One region of the Paralcaligenes sp. KSB-10 genome, then DNA from elsewhere that is predicted to be linked to it. Evidence: riboswitches for the same ligand, from Rfam matches in the RefSeq annotation. Region 1 holds a riboswitch; the other holds the start of a gene.

Evidence for each region. Region 1 has a riboswitch for cobalamin ahead of LSG25_RS18335 (TonB-dependent receptor domain-containing protein). Riboswitches for the same ligand answer to the same signal wherever they lie in the genome.
Region 2: linked by a shared signal. The riboswitch ahead of LSG25_RS01580 (TauD/TfdA family dioxygenase) and the one ahead of LSG25_RS18335 (TonB-dependent receptor domain-containing protein) in region 1 are both predicted to bind cobalamin.

The regions. Positions count from the first base shown of each region.
Region 1 is NZ_CP089848.1:4,000,025-4,007,639, forward strand. It holds gene LSG25_RS18330 (cobalamin-binding protein) at 17-853, opposite strand; gene LSG25_RS18335 (TonB-dependent receptor domain-containing protein) at 888-2,732, opposite strand; cobalamin riboswitch at 2,825-2,997, opposite strand; gene LSG25_RS18340 (IclR family transcriptional regulator) at 3,247-3,981, shown strand; gene LSG25_RS18345 (enoyl-CoA hydratase/isomerase family protein) at 4,039-4,818, shown strand; gene LSG25_RS18350 (methylmalonyl-CoA mutase) at 4,815-6,443, shown strand; gene LSG25_RS18355 (cobalamin B12-binding domain-containing protein) at 6,440-6,856, shown strand; gene LSG25_RS18360 (CaiB/BaiF CoA-transferase family protein) at 6,853-7,615, shown strand, end outside.
Region 2 is NZ_CP089848.1:348,825-356,439, reverse strand. It holds gene pheT (phenylalanine--tRNA ligase subunit beta) at 1-353, opposite strand, end outside; gene pheS (phenylalanine--tRNA ligase subunit alpha) at 404-1,426, opposite strand; gene rplT (50S ribosomal protein L20) at 1,500-1,859, opposite strand; gene rpmI (50S ribosomal protein L35) at 1,876-2,073, opposite strand; gene LSG25_RS01585 (YifB family Mg chelatase-like AAA ATPase) at 2,358-3,899, opposite strand; gene LSG25_RS01580 (TauD/TfdA family dioxygenase) at 4,012-4,836, opposite strand; adenosylcobalamin (AdoCbl) riboswitch at 5,009-5,159, opposite strand; gene LSG25_RS01575 (CaiB/BaiF CoA-transferase family protein) at 5,446-6,618, shown strand; gene LSG25_RS01570 (FadR/GntR family transcriptional regulator) at 6,650-7,366, shown strand; gene LSG25_RS01565 (enoyl-CoA hydratase) at 7,359-7,615, shown strand, end outside.

The DNA of each region.
Region 1 (7,615 bases):
CGCGGGACAGGGAGCCTCAGCGAGCCCAATCCAGCTCCCGGCACAGCTTTTCGCCGGCGGCGATAAGGCGTGGCCCGGGCCTGAACAGTTCATCGGGGTCGATCGCGTAAACATGATGCTTGAGTGCGGCCGGCAATCGCAAGCGCGACCAATACGCAAGCCGCTGTGCCTGGCTTGTGGGCTGGGACGCCGCGGTGATGATGACATCCGGCTGCTTGACCAGCACATTTTCGACGCTGATCTGGGGTGCTGCCAGCGCGGTATGCGCATAGACATTCACCCCGCCGCACAGCCGCAGGGTGTCGTTGATCAGGGGATCGTGCCCTATCGTGTAGAGCGGTGCCGTTCCAACCTCGATGAATGCCGAAACGACGCGGCGCCCCGAATACTTTGCCGCCAACGCGGCAAGCCGCCGGCTCAATGCGGCCGCCTGAGGCCTGGCACTGGCCTGGGTGCCGAACAGTTCACCGAGCTTCACGATGTCCGCGGGAATATCCTGCAATTGCCGGGGAGCCATGTAAATCAGCGGGATATGCAGCGCCGCGAGCGTAGGGGCGAGAGTCTGGGCCGCTCCCGATGGCTGCCACGCCAATACGATATCGGGCTTGAGGGCCAGGACCTGTTCGATGTTGACGCTCAAACCGTTGCCTATCCTTGGTATGAGTTTGGCGCTGGCGGGGTAATCGCTGCTGGTCACGGTGGCGACGATTCTGTTGCCGGCGCCCGCCGCGTACATCAGCTCAGTCAGGTGCGGCGCAAGCGTAATAGCCCGCATCGCCGGTCGGGGGGATATTGCGCCGATGCTCTGCGGTGCTTGCGGGGTGCCGGTGGCAGCCCGGGCTGCGAACGCCATGCTGCAAAGCGCCAGCACGCAAGGCCGCAGCCAGCTACATGCGCCAGGCAAGATTGACGAACACATTGGAGCCCGGCGTGTTGTAAGCATAGGCATTGGCGTAGTCTTTGTTCAGCACATTGTTCCAGCGGAGCTGCACGGTGAAGTGTCGATTGAATTCATAGTTCGCCGTCAGGTTCCAAAGGCTGTAGCCGCCCAGAGGGGTGGTGTTGGCCGCGTTATCGTAGCGTTTTCCGACAAACATGTATTCGGTGCCGAGCGTCCACTGCCCGATGCGCTGATCGGCGCTGGCCCGGTAGATCTGCCGCGCACGCCAGGGCAACTGATTGCTGTCGGCGTCGTTTTTCGGGTTCTGGAAGTCGGCGCTGGCCCGGACCGTGGTATTGCCAAAGCGCCGCTGGCCCGAGAGCGTTACGCCGCGGATGGTGGCCGAATCAATATTTTCAGCGGTGCAGAATGCCGAGTCGGCCGGGCATACATAACCGTTGATCAGGTCGCGGACCTTGTTTTGATAGGCCACCACGCTTAGGCGAGTGGTGTCGGTTTCATAGCGAAGGCTCGCTTCGATATTCCTGGACTTCTCGGGTTTGAGGTTCGGGTTGCCCTGATAGCCGAAGGCCATGGGGGTATACAGGTCGGCAAAGGTGGGCGCCTTGAAGCCCGTGTTGCCCGCCACACCCACTCGCCACTGGTCGCTGAGGTCAAAATCGTATGCCAGTCCGCCGGTGGTTTCGTTGCCGTAGCCCGATATATTGTCGTTGCGGACGCTGGCCTGAACATGGTTGCGTCCAAAATCGCCGCGATAAACCAGCCCGGCGGCGTTGGTATTGCGTGCATCGGCCGAATAGGCGGTAGAGGCTATGGCTCTTTCTTCGAGGCGTTCGAGTATGAGCGACAGGCGCTGGTTTTTGCTTAGTTGAAAGTTGTTTTGCCACGAATACGAGCGCTGCAGGCTGCCATAGATAGACTGATAGGCCCGGTCGTCTCCTTGATCCCGGCTGAAGCCGAAACGCAAGACGCTTTGCCAGTAATCGGTGACGTCATCGGTGCTGGTCAGGGAGTAGATTTGCTGGCGGGTAATGGCATAGGCGGGACTGATGCCGCCCGCATCGTAATCGCCGCGGATATAGCCGTTATAGGCGGTAATGCCGATATGATGTCCTGGCCGCCAGCGATATCCCAGCGATCCCGCCAGGGTGTGCTGCGAATAGCCGTCCGCATCTTTGTTGTACGAGAAATTCGAGGCAGTGGTTGCATTGAAGCCGCTGCTTTCCGCCATGCTCGATGACAGGCTGTAGTCCCAGCCATCGCTGGCCCCGGAAAAGCCCAGGCTGGATTTGAACGTATCGTAGGTGCCGTAGCCGATATTGCCGTATACGCTGAGCGGGCGGTCTTCGCCCGATTTTTTCGTGATGATGTTGATTACGCCGCCAATGGCGTCCGATCCGTAGAGGCTGCTTGCGGCGCCCCGGACGATCTCGATGTGATCTATCGTCGCGGGATCGATGGTGTTCCAGTTGACGCTACCCGTCGTCGAGCCGTTGATGCGCAGGCCGTCGACCAAGACCAGGGTCTGATTGCTGTTGGTCCCGCGTAAAAATACTCCGGTATTGGTTTGCGGGCCGCCGTTATTGTAGAACTCGATACCAGGCTGTCGCGCCAGGACTTCAGCCACACTGCTCTGGCCGGCTTGTTGCAGTTCATTGTGATCGATCACTGTGACGTCGCCCAGTACGTTTCTTTCCAGCTGCGCAGAGCGGCTGGCCGTTACGACGATATTGCCGAGCTGGGGTACTGGGGGAGTGGACTGAGCCGAGGCGGCAAAGGGCGAAAAGCAGGAAAGAATGGCGAGTGTCCGCCGGGAGAGTTTGAGTTCCATTATGTGGCCTGAACATAACGCGCGTCCCCGCACGTTATTGATGGGTGAACAAATCATTCCACTTGCCGCGTTTTTGCGCAGCGGGCGAATGAGCTAAATGCCGTGATCGGGGCCGGTGTCGGGCTGGCATGCCTGGGCATGTTTACCGTTGCGGGGGCAGCACAGTTTGTGCGCGCGCCGCCCTGTGGGGGCGGAGCATGCAGTCTGTTTCCCGTTTAACTTTCGCAGGGCAGCTCTTGTACTGGCTTCGTCAAGATGTTGTGTTGCTGCTCCGAAAGCACCTCTTTCAGGGTGAAAATGTAGCACAAGACTACAACGTGCTTGTTGGCGCTCCTTATATGGGAAAAATAGTGGGCTTTAAGTGGCTAAATATATTCTAATTCTTTATTTGGAATATTAATAGATATTAATTCATTATTGTGAAATTACCGTATCGGATGTAATCTAGAGCCAATGAAACACGCAATGGCTTTTGGCCCCATCTATTTCCATTCTTTCAACAGGTAAATACTCCATGATCGCCAACCCTAGCCGCTCCGCCCTCCGACCTTTCGACATGCTGGAGGCTTTTCGCGCCGCCGGCAGGCCATTGACGCTCTCCGAAATCTCACATTTGGCCAGCATCCCATTGTCGACCTGCCACAGCGTCGTTCATTCCCTGGAACAGTATGGCCTTTTATATTTCCTGTCCGCGCGTGAAACCTATCCAACGCGGCGCCTATGGGACATGGCTCGCGAAATCAACGCCAATGATCCTATTGCCACGCGCTGCCTCCCGGCGCTTACGGCTTTGCGCGATGCAACGAATGAAACCGTCATTCTCGGCACGCGCCAGGATGACCGCGTGTTGTATCTGCTGGTCGTCGAAAGCCAGCAGACTATCCGCTACTCATCGCGGGCCGGCGACTTCAAGCCTTTGCACTCAAGTTCCATCGGCAAGGTAATGCTGAGCCTGATGCCTGAAACAGAGCTGCGCAATTGGCTGGGTTCGCGCGAGTTGGCTCAGGCAACCGATCAAACCATTACCTCGGCAAAGAAACTGATGGCCGATCTCGATGCAAGCCGTGACAGGGGCTACAGCATTACGCGAGGCGAGAACGTGGACGAGGTGATGGCGATTGCGGCTCCCTTGCAACGGGGTTCCATGACGCTGGCGGTGGCCGTTGCGGGGCCGCTTAACCGGATGGAACAAAAGGCGGGCGACATTCCGGCGCAGTTGTTGTCGTGCATCCAGAATATCAAGCTCTGATACCGCAATTTTTGATGATCGCGTAGTCAAACGGCATAGACCGGAAGTGCATACTCAATGGAAAGCAACAAAGACATACTCGTTACTGACCGCGGCGGCGGCCAGATTTGGCTGACGATCAATCGCGCCGGCAAGCACAATGCGCTCTCGCGCTCGGTACTTGAAGAGTTATCGAATACGGTGACGCGCTATGGCGACGATGCCGATACCCGGTTCATTGTCATACAGGGAGCGGGCGAACGCTATTTCGCGGCGGGAGGCGATCTCGTCGATTTGTCGTCGGTACGCACGCCGGAGGCAACCCGGGCCATGAGCAGCGAAGCGCGCGGCGCGCTGGATTCCGTGCGCAACTGCAAAACCCCCGTGATCGCCTATCTGAATGGCGATGCCATCGGCGGCGGGGCCGAGCTTGCCCTGGCCTGCGATATGCGCATGATCTCCGCTCCAGCCCGCATTGGCTTTATCCATGCCAGGCTTGCCATTACGCCGGCGTGGGGCGGAGGCACCGATTTATGCAGTCTGGTGGGGGCCTCCCGGGCGCTGCGCATGATGTCGCGATGCGAAATGATCCATGCCGAAATGGCACTCGACTGGGGTCTGGCCGATGCCGTGATTACCGACGGGCCCGAAGGCCAGGACGTTCGGGAGTTCCTCCAGCCCCTGCTTCAACGTTCCGGTCTGATCTTGCGGTCGCTCAAGGAACAGGCAAATGCCTGGCGCACGGGGCGCTCCTATACCGAGCGTCGCGACGCCGAACAGCGCCATTTGATCGCCAGCTGGACTCACGACGATCACTGGCAGGCAGCGGACCACATACTTTCCAAGGGCAAGAAATGACGCGAGACGGAACCACATCGAACGCGGGCGCACTCGCGCCGCCGGCAGTCGGGCTGTCCAGCCCGGCGGGTATTGAAGTGCCCACGCAAGTGGATGCCTCGGCAGTGCACCCGGAAAATATTGGCAAGCCCGGGGAATATCCTTTTACCCGGGGCATATTCCCGGACGGCTACCAGGGAAGGTTGTGGACCATCCGGCAATACTCCGGATTCGGCACCGCCGAAGAGTCGAACGAGCGCTACAAGTTCTTGTTGGCCCAAGGTCAAACGGGCTTATCCGTTGCGCTCGATTTGCCGACGCAATGCGGCTTTGACCCGACGGATTCCATGGCTCGGCCGGAAATCGGAAAAGTCGGGGTGTCTCTATCCAACCTGAGCGAAGCCGAGATTCTTTTCCAGGGGATAGACTTATCGCGCATCTCGACCTCCTTCACCATCAATGGCACGGCGGCCATCATCTACGCCATGTATCTTGCGGTGGCCGACAAGCAAGGTGTGGCGCGTGAAAAACTTACCGGCACCATTCAGAATGACATCCTGAAGGAATACGTGGCGCGAGGCACCTGGATATTCCCCGTCCGGCCGTCCATGCGTCTCATCGCGGATTCCATCCTGTATTCCAACGACGTGTCCCCGCGTTTCAACGCGATCAGTATTGCCGGCGCCCATGTGCGCGACGCGGGGGCGACCGCCGTCGAGGAAATGGCCTACACGCTGGCCAACGGCCTGGCTTATGTCGACGAGCTGCAGAGCCGTGGAGGGGATGTCGAAAAATTCGCCAAGCGCCTGTCGTTCTTCTTTTATGTGCACATGGATTTCTTCGACGAAATAGCGAAGTTCCGCGCAGGCCGCCGGCTGTGGGCAAAACTGATGAAGGAACGCTATGGCGTCAAGGATCCCAAAGCCCAGCATTTCCGGTTTGGCGTTGTGTGCGGCGGGTCTTCCCTGGTAGCTCCGCAGCCCTATAACAATATCGTGCGTGTGGCGGTTGAAACCATGGCGGCGGTAATGGGCGGGGCGCAATCCATATTTACGTGCGCTTTCGATGAAGCCTTTCAGATCCCCACTGAGTTCTCCGCTGAAATTGCCGTGCGCACGCAACAAATGATCGCCTACGAAACGGGGATTGCCCGTACGGTCGATCCGCTGGGCGGCAGCTACTTCCTGGAGCAGCACACCGACAGGATGGAAGAAGCCATTGTCAACGTGATGAACGAGATAGAAGCTTATGGCGGGGTCATTCCCGCCATCGAAGACGGCTGGCTGCAATTAAGGCTGGCGCAGCGCGGGCTGGAGCGCAAGCAGAAGGCCGATTCGGGCGAAAGCGTCATCGTCGGCCAGAATCATTTCCGCCGGGAAGGCGAGCAGGCCGGCGTCAATGAGATTTTCCGCCTCGATGACAGCGTAGCGAAACGCGCGCTGGAAAAATTCCAGAAAGTGCTGGATACGCGCAGCCAGAACGCCGTCGATACCACGCTGGCCAGGCTGGCCACGGCCGCTGCAAATGATACGGAGAACCTCATGCCGTATCTGGTCGATTGTTGCCATGCCTACGCGACGGTGGGCGAGATGGTTTCCACACTGAAGAAACAGTGGGGCGAATTCAAGGAGCCGGTAAATCTATGAACGCACTCGATACCAAGCGCCCATTGCTGGGTAAACGTATCCTGGTTGGAAAGCCTGGGCTGGATGGGCACGACATTGGTGCAAAGATCATCGCGCTCACGCTGCGCGATGCGGGAGCCGAGGTAATCTATACGGGTTTGCGCCGCAGCCCCCAGGAAATTGCGCGCGTCGCCGTGGATGAAGGCGTCGATGCGGTGGGGCTGAGCATACTGTCGGGTAGCCACAAGGAACTCGTCGAGGACGTATTCGCCAGATTGAAAGACCTCAATGCCAGCGATATCAAGGTATTCGTGGGCGGCACGATTCCGGCGGAAGACCAGCAGCAATTGCGATCGCTGGGAGTGACCGGCGTCTATACAAGCGATATGCCTCTTGACGATGTCGTTGCTTCATTGGCCCGGGCATTGTCATGAACAGGCCCCTGGAAGGCATACGGATCGTTGAAATCGGCCACATGCTGGCCGGCCCTTACTGCGGGCTGTTGCTGGCGGACCTTGGCGCCGAGATCATCAAGGTCGAGCCCAAGGACGGCGACATTGGCAGGCGCATCAGTCCTCACCAGATTGGCCTGCACAATGCTTACTTTGCCAGCCTGAATCGCAACAAGAAAAGTATTGTCCTGGACCTCGCCAGCGATTTTGGGAAGGCCGCGCTGGGCGGGATTCTTAAGACGTCCCAGGCGTTGATCACCAATCTTCGGCCCAGCGCAATCAAGAAGCTGGGCCTGACCTACGAGTCGCTGAAAGTCTGGAACGAAAGCCTGGTCTGCGTGGCCCTGACCGGCTATGGGCTCGAAGGCCCCTACGCCGAAAGGCCGGCGTACGACTACGTAATCCAGGCCATGACCGGCATTATGGCTCTGACCGGAGATCCGGATTCGGCTCCCACCAAGACGGGTTACTCGGCAGTCGACAATTCCGCCGGCATAATGGCCGCGCTGGGCCTCCTGGCAAAAATCATTCATGGCAAAGGCGGGCAGGTCGATGTCGCCATGTACGATGTCATGCTGTCGCAATTGAATTATCTGGCCGGCGCCACGCTCAATGCCGGAGAGCGCCAGGAGCGTCTGGCGAACTCCTCGCACCCTTACATTGTCCCGGCGCAGATTTTCAAATCGGCCGATGGCTGGCTCACCCTGTTCATCACTCATGACAAGTTCTGGCAGAAATTCT
Region 2 (7,615 bases), 800 kb from region 1:
ATGCCGGCTGATTCCACTCCGCGCATTTTTGCTTTGCCGATTTTCATCCCGCCCGGCAACTCGGCTCCGATACGGGCCAACGGAACTTTAAGTCCCGCAGCCGCATTGGGAGCGCCGCAGACGATTTGCAACAATGAGCCCGAGCCATCGTCGACCTGGCACACGCGCAGCTTGTCGGCATTGGGGTGCGGCGCGATGCCGGCGATATGAGCCACCACAATGCCGCTGAACGGCGGCGCAACCGGCCGAGTCTCTTCGACCTCGAGTCCCGCCATAGTCAGGCGATGCGCCAAAGCCTCGGTATTGAGATCGGGATTGGAGATAGTGCGCAGCCAAGATTCTGGAAATTGCATAATGTGTCGTGGTTCGTTTAACGTATAGAACAGCGGGACGCCAGGCGGCGCTAGCGATTGAACTGGCGCAGGAAACGCAGGTCGCCTTCAAAGAACTGGCGCAGGTCATTGACGCCGTAGCGCAGCATGGTCAGACGCTCCAGCCCAGAGCCAAAAGCAAAACCTATATAACGTTCGGGATCCAGCCCGAAATTGCGCACCACTTCCGGGTGAACCTGGCCAGAGCCCGATATTTCAAGCCAGCGGCCCTGGTTCGGGCCTGACGTGAACATCATGTCGATCTCGGCCGAGGGTTCGGTAAACGGAAAGAACGAAGGACGAAAACGCACCGACAGATCATCGGTTTCAAAAAACGCCCGCAGGAAGTCGGTGTAGACGCCCTTCAAGTCGGCAAAGGAAATATCTTCAGCTATCCACAAGCCCTCGACCTGATGAAACATGGGCGAGTGAGTCGCATCGCTGTCGACGCGATAGGTGCGTCCCGGCGCTATCACCTTGATGGGAGGCTTGTGCATGCGCGCATAGCGCACCTGCATGGGGCTGGTGTGCGTACGCAGCAACAGCGGCAAACCATGCTCGTCCTGCATATCGACGTAAAACGTGTCCTGCATCGATCGCGCGGGATGGTTTTCCGGATTGTTCAGCGCGGTGAAATTGGTCCAGTCGTTTTCGATTTCAGGGCCATCGGCCACATCGAACCCGATCGAGCTGAAAATCGCCTCGACCCGCTGCCATGTTTGAATGACAGGGTGAATGCCGCCAATCCCGCGACCACGCCCTGGCAGGGACACATCGATGGTCTCGGAAGCCAGACGTTTGTCGAGATCGGCTTGCGCCATGGCACTGCGCCGCTGGTTCAGCAATTCCTCGATCTGTTGCTTGAGCTGGTTGATGCGTGCGCCTTCGGCGCGCTTCTGTTCGGGATCGAGCTGCGCCAGGCCTTTGAGCAGCGCCGTCAAGGCACCCTGCTTGCCCAGAAACTTGGCTTTTGCATTCTCGAGTGCCGCGGCATCGGTGGCTTCGGCAAATCGTTCTTTTGCCTGAACGATCAGGTCATCAAGCGGAGGAGTCATGAATTATCGCTTTTCCAAATGCAAACGGAGCCCAGATCGAGCCCCGTTCGCAGCAATACAGAATCGAAATCGATCAGGCAGCTAAAGCGGATTTAGCTTGAGCAACGACGGCGGCAAAACCGGCTTTGTCGTGCACAGCCATGTCGGCCAGTACTTTACGATCCAATTCAATAGAGGCTTTTTTCGTACCGGCGATGAACACGCTGTAAGAAACACCGAGTTCACGGCAAGCCGCATTGATACGCGTGATCCAAAGAGCACGGAACGTGCGTTTCTTGTTGCGGCGGTCGCGGTAAGCATACTGACCGGCACGCATGACCGCCTGCTTGGCGACCCGGAATACATTACCGCGGCGACCGCGATAACCTTTAGCTGCTTTAATAACTTTTTTGTGACGAGCACGGGCAGTAACGCCGCGTTTTACGCGAGGCATAGTGGATCTCCGTTAATCAAGCGAAAGGCATCATTGCCTTGACCGAGGCAACATTGGTTTTGTGCACTGCGGCCGAGCCGCGCAACTGGCGCTTGCTCTTGGTCGTTTTCTTGGTAAGGATGTGACGCTTGAACGCCTGACCCCGCTTGATGGATCCGCTAGCACGAACCTTGAAGCGCTTCGCGGCGCCCCGTTTCGTTTTCATCTTGGGCATATTGAAAGCTCATTCTGATTTATGACAGCAGGTGATTGCCAATCTGCTGGCAACGCTTGCACGACCCGACTCATCACTTATTAGATTTCTTCCCGGGGCACGGCACCATGTTTGGTAAAAATGCCAGGAAAGCCCTTGATTATATGATGATTTTCGAGCCATTGTCTAATCGATTGCCGACACAAGGCGCAAAAAGCGCCCCATCGCGGCCTTTATGCGGGTCGTAAACAACACACCAGGGCGGCGCGCGCCCCGCTCGTGGCTTGCAGCGGAAGCTTCCGGCCTCAATCATGGGGGCGGCTTCCCCATGGCTGGCGATATTGTATCGCCTCTGCAATGTGCATTGCCCCGATGACTTCGAGCGAGCTCAGGTCGGCCAGCGTGCGCGCTACCCGCAGCACACGATGCACCACGCGCGCCGACCAATTCCAGCGCAGCATGGCCTGCTTGAGCAGTGTTTTGGCACCCTCTTCCAACACGCAATATGTATCCAGATCGCCAACACCGAGTTTGGCATTGGGTTGAGCCTGCCGCATGATCTGACGCTCGCGGCAGCGCTCCACCCGCTCGCGCACCGGCTCGGAGGCTTCACCTACAGGAGCTTCCAGCCAGTCGCCATCGGCCGCAACCAATGCTATTTGCAGGTCGATACGGTCGAGCAAGGGCCCCGACAGTTTGCCGCGATACTTTTCAATTCGATCCGGGCTGCATACGCAACGCATCCTTTTATGTCCCAGCCAGCCGCAAGGACAAGGATTCATGGCCGCAATCAGTTGAAAGGAAGCGGGAAACATAAGTGTTCTCGATGAACGGGCAATCGAGACCCAGCCTGTTTCGATGGGTTCGCGCAGGGATTCCAGCACGCGCCGCTCGAACTCGGGCAACTCGTCGAGGAACAGAACCCCGTGATGAGCCATGCTGATTTCGCCCGGTTTGGGATACATGCCCCCGCCCACCAAAGCCGCCGCGGAGGCGGAGTGATGGGGCGCTCGAAATGGCGGAAAATTACTGATGGAGTGCTCGCGGCCGCTGATACTGCTCAAGGCAGCCACTTCAAGGGCCTGCTGCGAGTTCAAGCGCGGCAGCAAACCCGGCAGGCGGTGCGCCAGCATGCTTTTCCCGGTTCCCGGAGGCCCCGCCATCAGCAAGCTATGCCCTCCCGCCGCCGCAATTTCCAGCGCGCGGCGAGCCATGGTCTGCCCGCGCACATCGGACAGGCATGGCGCCTTGGGTGTACCGGCAGGCAATACGGCGGCCTGGGCCACTGGTAAATTGGCCATTCCCGAGAAATGCGCGACAACATCCAGCAGACTACTGGCCGCCAACACCGTCAGGCCCGGCACGCGAGCCGCGACGCCTGCGCAGGCTGTCGGCAATACAAGGCAGGCCGAGGGCTCAGTGCGCGCCACGGCCAGCGCTATGGCCAGCGGCGCACCGACAGAGACCACCGCGCCGGTCAGAGACAGCTCGCCGGCAAATACGTACCCGGACAGATCGATTTCAGCCGCCGCTCCGGACGCACCGCCGTCGGAGACGGAAACCTGGCCCGAAGCCAGCAGAACTCCAAGCGCTATGGGGAGGTCGAAACGGCCCGATTCCTTGGGAAGATCGGCGGGTGCCAGGTTGACCGTGATGCGCCCGGCCGGAAATTCCAGTCCGCTGCTGATAATCGCCGAACGCACACGCTCGCGGCTTTCCCGCACACCGGTATCGGGCAGGCCCACGACATTGAAGGCCGGCAGGCCTGGCCCCACATGGACCTCAACGCGTACCGGCAAGGCCTCGAGGCCATATAAAGCCCGGCTCGCCAACACTGCCAAGGACATACGCTTCCCCCGTCGGCCGAATGCCGCATATAGATGAGGAAGCAGTATCGGCCATTGCGTGCGCCCCAGGGTGGCAAGGCGACTGTTTTATCCTGGGGTATTCAGCAAGCCCTCAGCGCGGCCGGTCGCCCTTGAGCGTGATCCGGAGCATGGAGCGTCGAAAGCCGTGATAGTCATTGACCGGATTATGCATGGCGCAGCGATTGTCCCAGAACGCGATAGCATGCCGCGTCCACACAAAACGGCAGGTGAATTCCGGCCGGATCTGGTGCTGGAACAAAAACTGGAGTATGGGGGTGGATTCCTCGTCGGTCATGCCTTTGATGCCCGCCGTGTGCGCAATGTTCACATAAAGGCTTTTGCGTCCGGTTTCGGGATGTGTACGAACAATGGGATGCTCGGCTATATAGTCTTGGCGAATGTCGTTCTTGCCGTCCGTTCTGATACGGTCCTCACGCGTACGCGAGACATCGGCTTTGGCCGATGTGCTGATGCCGATGAGGCCATCGAGCAGGCCCTTCATGGTGTCGGACAAGGTCTCATAAGCAAGCTGCTGATTGGCGAAAAGCGTGTCGCCACCGTAGGGCGGCACTTCGCGCGACAGCAGCATCGAACCCATGGGAGGCACTTCGAGATAAGTAGTGTCCGAGTGCCAGACCCCGCCGAAATTCACCTTTTCGTTTTCAAGCTTTTTGACTTCGATGATTTGCGGAAAACCTTCTATTCCCCTGACGAACGGATATTCGACTGGTTCTCCCATCGCCCGCGCAAAATCCAGAAATTGCTGCGGCGTGAGATCCTGCTCACGCAGGAAAATAACCTGGTGATCCAGCAGCGCCTGCCGGATATCCCCTGCCTGCGCGGGCCCAAGTCCGGCGGATAGATCGATGTTCGAAATCTCGGCGCCCAATGCGCCCGCTATTTTCCGTATTTTCATTTGAATTCCATTCTATTGAATTTGACTTTCCGGCTGTTACCCGGATTTTTCAGGATTCAGGGCGTGTTTTGACGCCCGCTAGCAAGGCACAAGCCCGCAGCCGGCGCGTGAGCGAATGGAGAGACAGGAAATAGTTCTGATGAAAGGAATCGTAATGCGAACAGCGTCCATGCTGCCACCCCCAGGGGTTTCGCGCCCCAAAAAATGAAATAAAGAATACAACGTCCGGGTCTGACTTCCGGTTGATGTGCAACCGGTAACAGTGGCGCGACCGCGCTGGATTTACACCAGCTTCCAAACGTTATGACGCGGTAACGGCATGGACTTAGTGGCCGGAATGAGCCTGCAGGCATTGATTTCAATTCGGTCTCATCAATTGAAAGCCACTAAATTATGTTCATGCACGGAAACGTATACAAAGTTGTGTATTGTCAAAACTAAAAATCACACATACAACAATTTCATTATATAAGATATTTGCAATAAATAATTCTATATACAGAATTGAAACCAAGGCAATCGAAAACGAAATCAAGGCATATTGACGACTGGCCTGGCGAATATGTAGAATGTCCAACAACCTACAACTGCCTCCCAAGGAATGTCTCCGTGAAGCCACTAGAACGTTTTACTGTCCTGGACCTGACTCGCGTCCGGTCGGGGCCCGCCGCGGTGCGGCAATTTGCGGACTGGGGCGCCAATGTCATCAAAATCGAAGACCCCAGCCTTAAAGAAGACGACAAACCCGGCGGCTCTGCCCAGGTTGCCGACTATCAAAACACGCACCGAAATAAAAAAAGCATCACCCTGAACCTGAAACACCCTCAAGGCAAGGCCTTGTTTCTGGAGCTTGTGAAAAAAGCCGATGTAGTCGTGGAAAATTATCGACCCAGCGTCAAGCATCAATTGGGGATCGATTATGAATCCCTGAAGAAGATCAACCCCCGCATCGTCTACGCCAGTGTTTCGGGTTTCGGCCAGGATGGCCCCTATAGCAAACGGCCCGGCCTGGATCAGATCGCGCAAGGCATAGGCGGCATGATGTCCGTCACCGGAGAACCCGGCCGCGGCCCCATGCGCGCCGGAATCCCTGTCGCCGATCTGACTGCCGGCCTGTTCTGCGCGATAGGGATTTTTATCGCCCTGTTGGAGCGCGAGCAGTCGGGCGAAGGCCAGTGGGTACAGACCTCACTCCTGCAATCGCAAGTCTGGATGATGGATTTTCAGGCTATGCGTTGGTTGATGAAGAAGGAAATTCCGGCTCAAAGCGGCAACGATCACCCTACCAGCAGCCCGACAGGCGTATTTCCTACTCAAAACGGCCATATGAACATTGCCGCCATGGGCAACGATATGTTCGCTCGCTTATGCAAAGTGATAGGGGCGGAAGAATTGACGAGCGATGCGCGGTTCGTAACCGTTCCCTTGCGCGCGGCAAACCGCAAGGCGCTGGCCGAGGCCATCGCACAGCGGACCCAATCGAGGCCAACCGAGGAATGGATCGCCTTGATGAACAGCGAAGGCGTCCCCTGCGGCCCCATCCTGACGATGGATCAAACATTCCAGAACGAGCAGGTACGGCATCTGGAGATGGCCCAGCATGTGAAACACCCCAAGCTGGGCGATATACAAATCATGGGACAAGCCGTGAAATTCAGCCGCTCAACAACAGGAGAATTGACACCGGCTCCGGAACAGGGCGAGCACAATGACCAGATTTTCGCCTCGCTTGGCCTGTCACCCGAACAAATCAAGACGCTGAAAGTCGACGGAGTGATTTAATCCGGTATCCGCAACTTTTACGAGCTGAATCATGTTTGCTGCATTCGATCGACCCAAGAACCTGCCCGACGCCATCGCACGGCAAATCAGGCTGAGAATTATTGCCGGCGATTTCAAGGAGGGAGAGAAGCTGCCCACCGAATACGAGCTGTCCGAAAGCTTCAAGGTCAGCCGCAATGTAGTCAGGGAGGCCATTGCACGACTTAAGCTCAATGGCCTGATTGAAACCCGCCGCGGCATGGGATCGTTTGTCGCCGACAACGCGGGCGCAAAAAAATTCGAAGTATTTACAGAAGACCTGCTCAATATCGATCAGTTAATGCAGATGTACCAGTTGCGCATAGAAATCGAATCCGGTGCGGCGGCCCTGGCGGCCGAGCATCGTACCGACGAGCAACTGGCCACGCTTGAAGCATCCCTGATCAGAACGGACCAGTCGGGCGGAGACTGGGAACGAGGCACCGATGCGGCGGTGAATTTCCATCTCGCGGTCACCAAATGTTCCAACAACCCCTACTTCATCCGGCTGATGGAGCACTTGAGCTACGTGATCCATAACGCTGTCCGCACACTCCGCCACAGCTCCACTGGCACGGAGCGTATCGGTCACATCGAAAACGAACATCACGCAATTTTCGAGGCCATCAAGCGCCAGGACGCCGAACAGGCCCGGCGGGCGATGCGCACGCATTTAAGCAATGGCATGACCGGATACAGTTATTTGAAATCGAAGGATAAACATGAGTAGAGTACGTTTGTTTGAAGGCCAGATCACCAATCAATTGATCGTCGAGCGTGAGGGCCGAACCGGGTGGATCACCTTCAACGACCCCGCCAAACACAATGCTGTTTCATTCGATATGTGGGCGGCACTGCCCAAGGCCCTGAAAGCCTTCGAGGACGATGCCGATATACGGGTGGTGGTCCTCACTGGCGCCGGCGAAAAGGCTTTCGTAAGCGGAGCCAATATTTCCCAGTTCGAAGCACTGCGAACCGG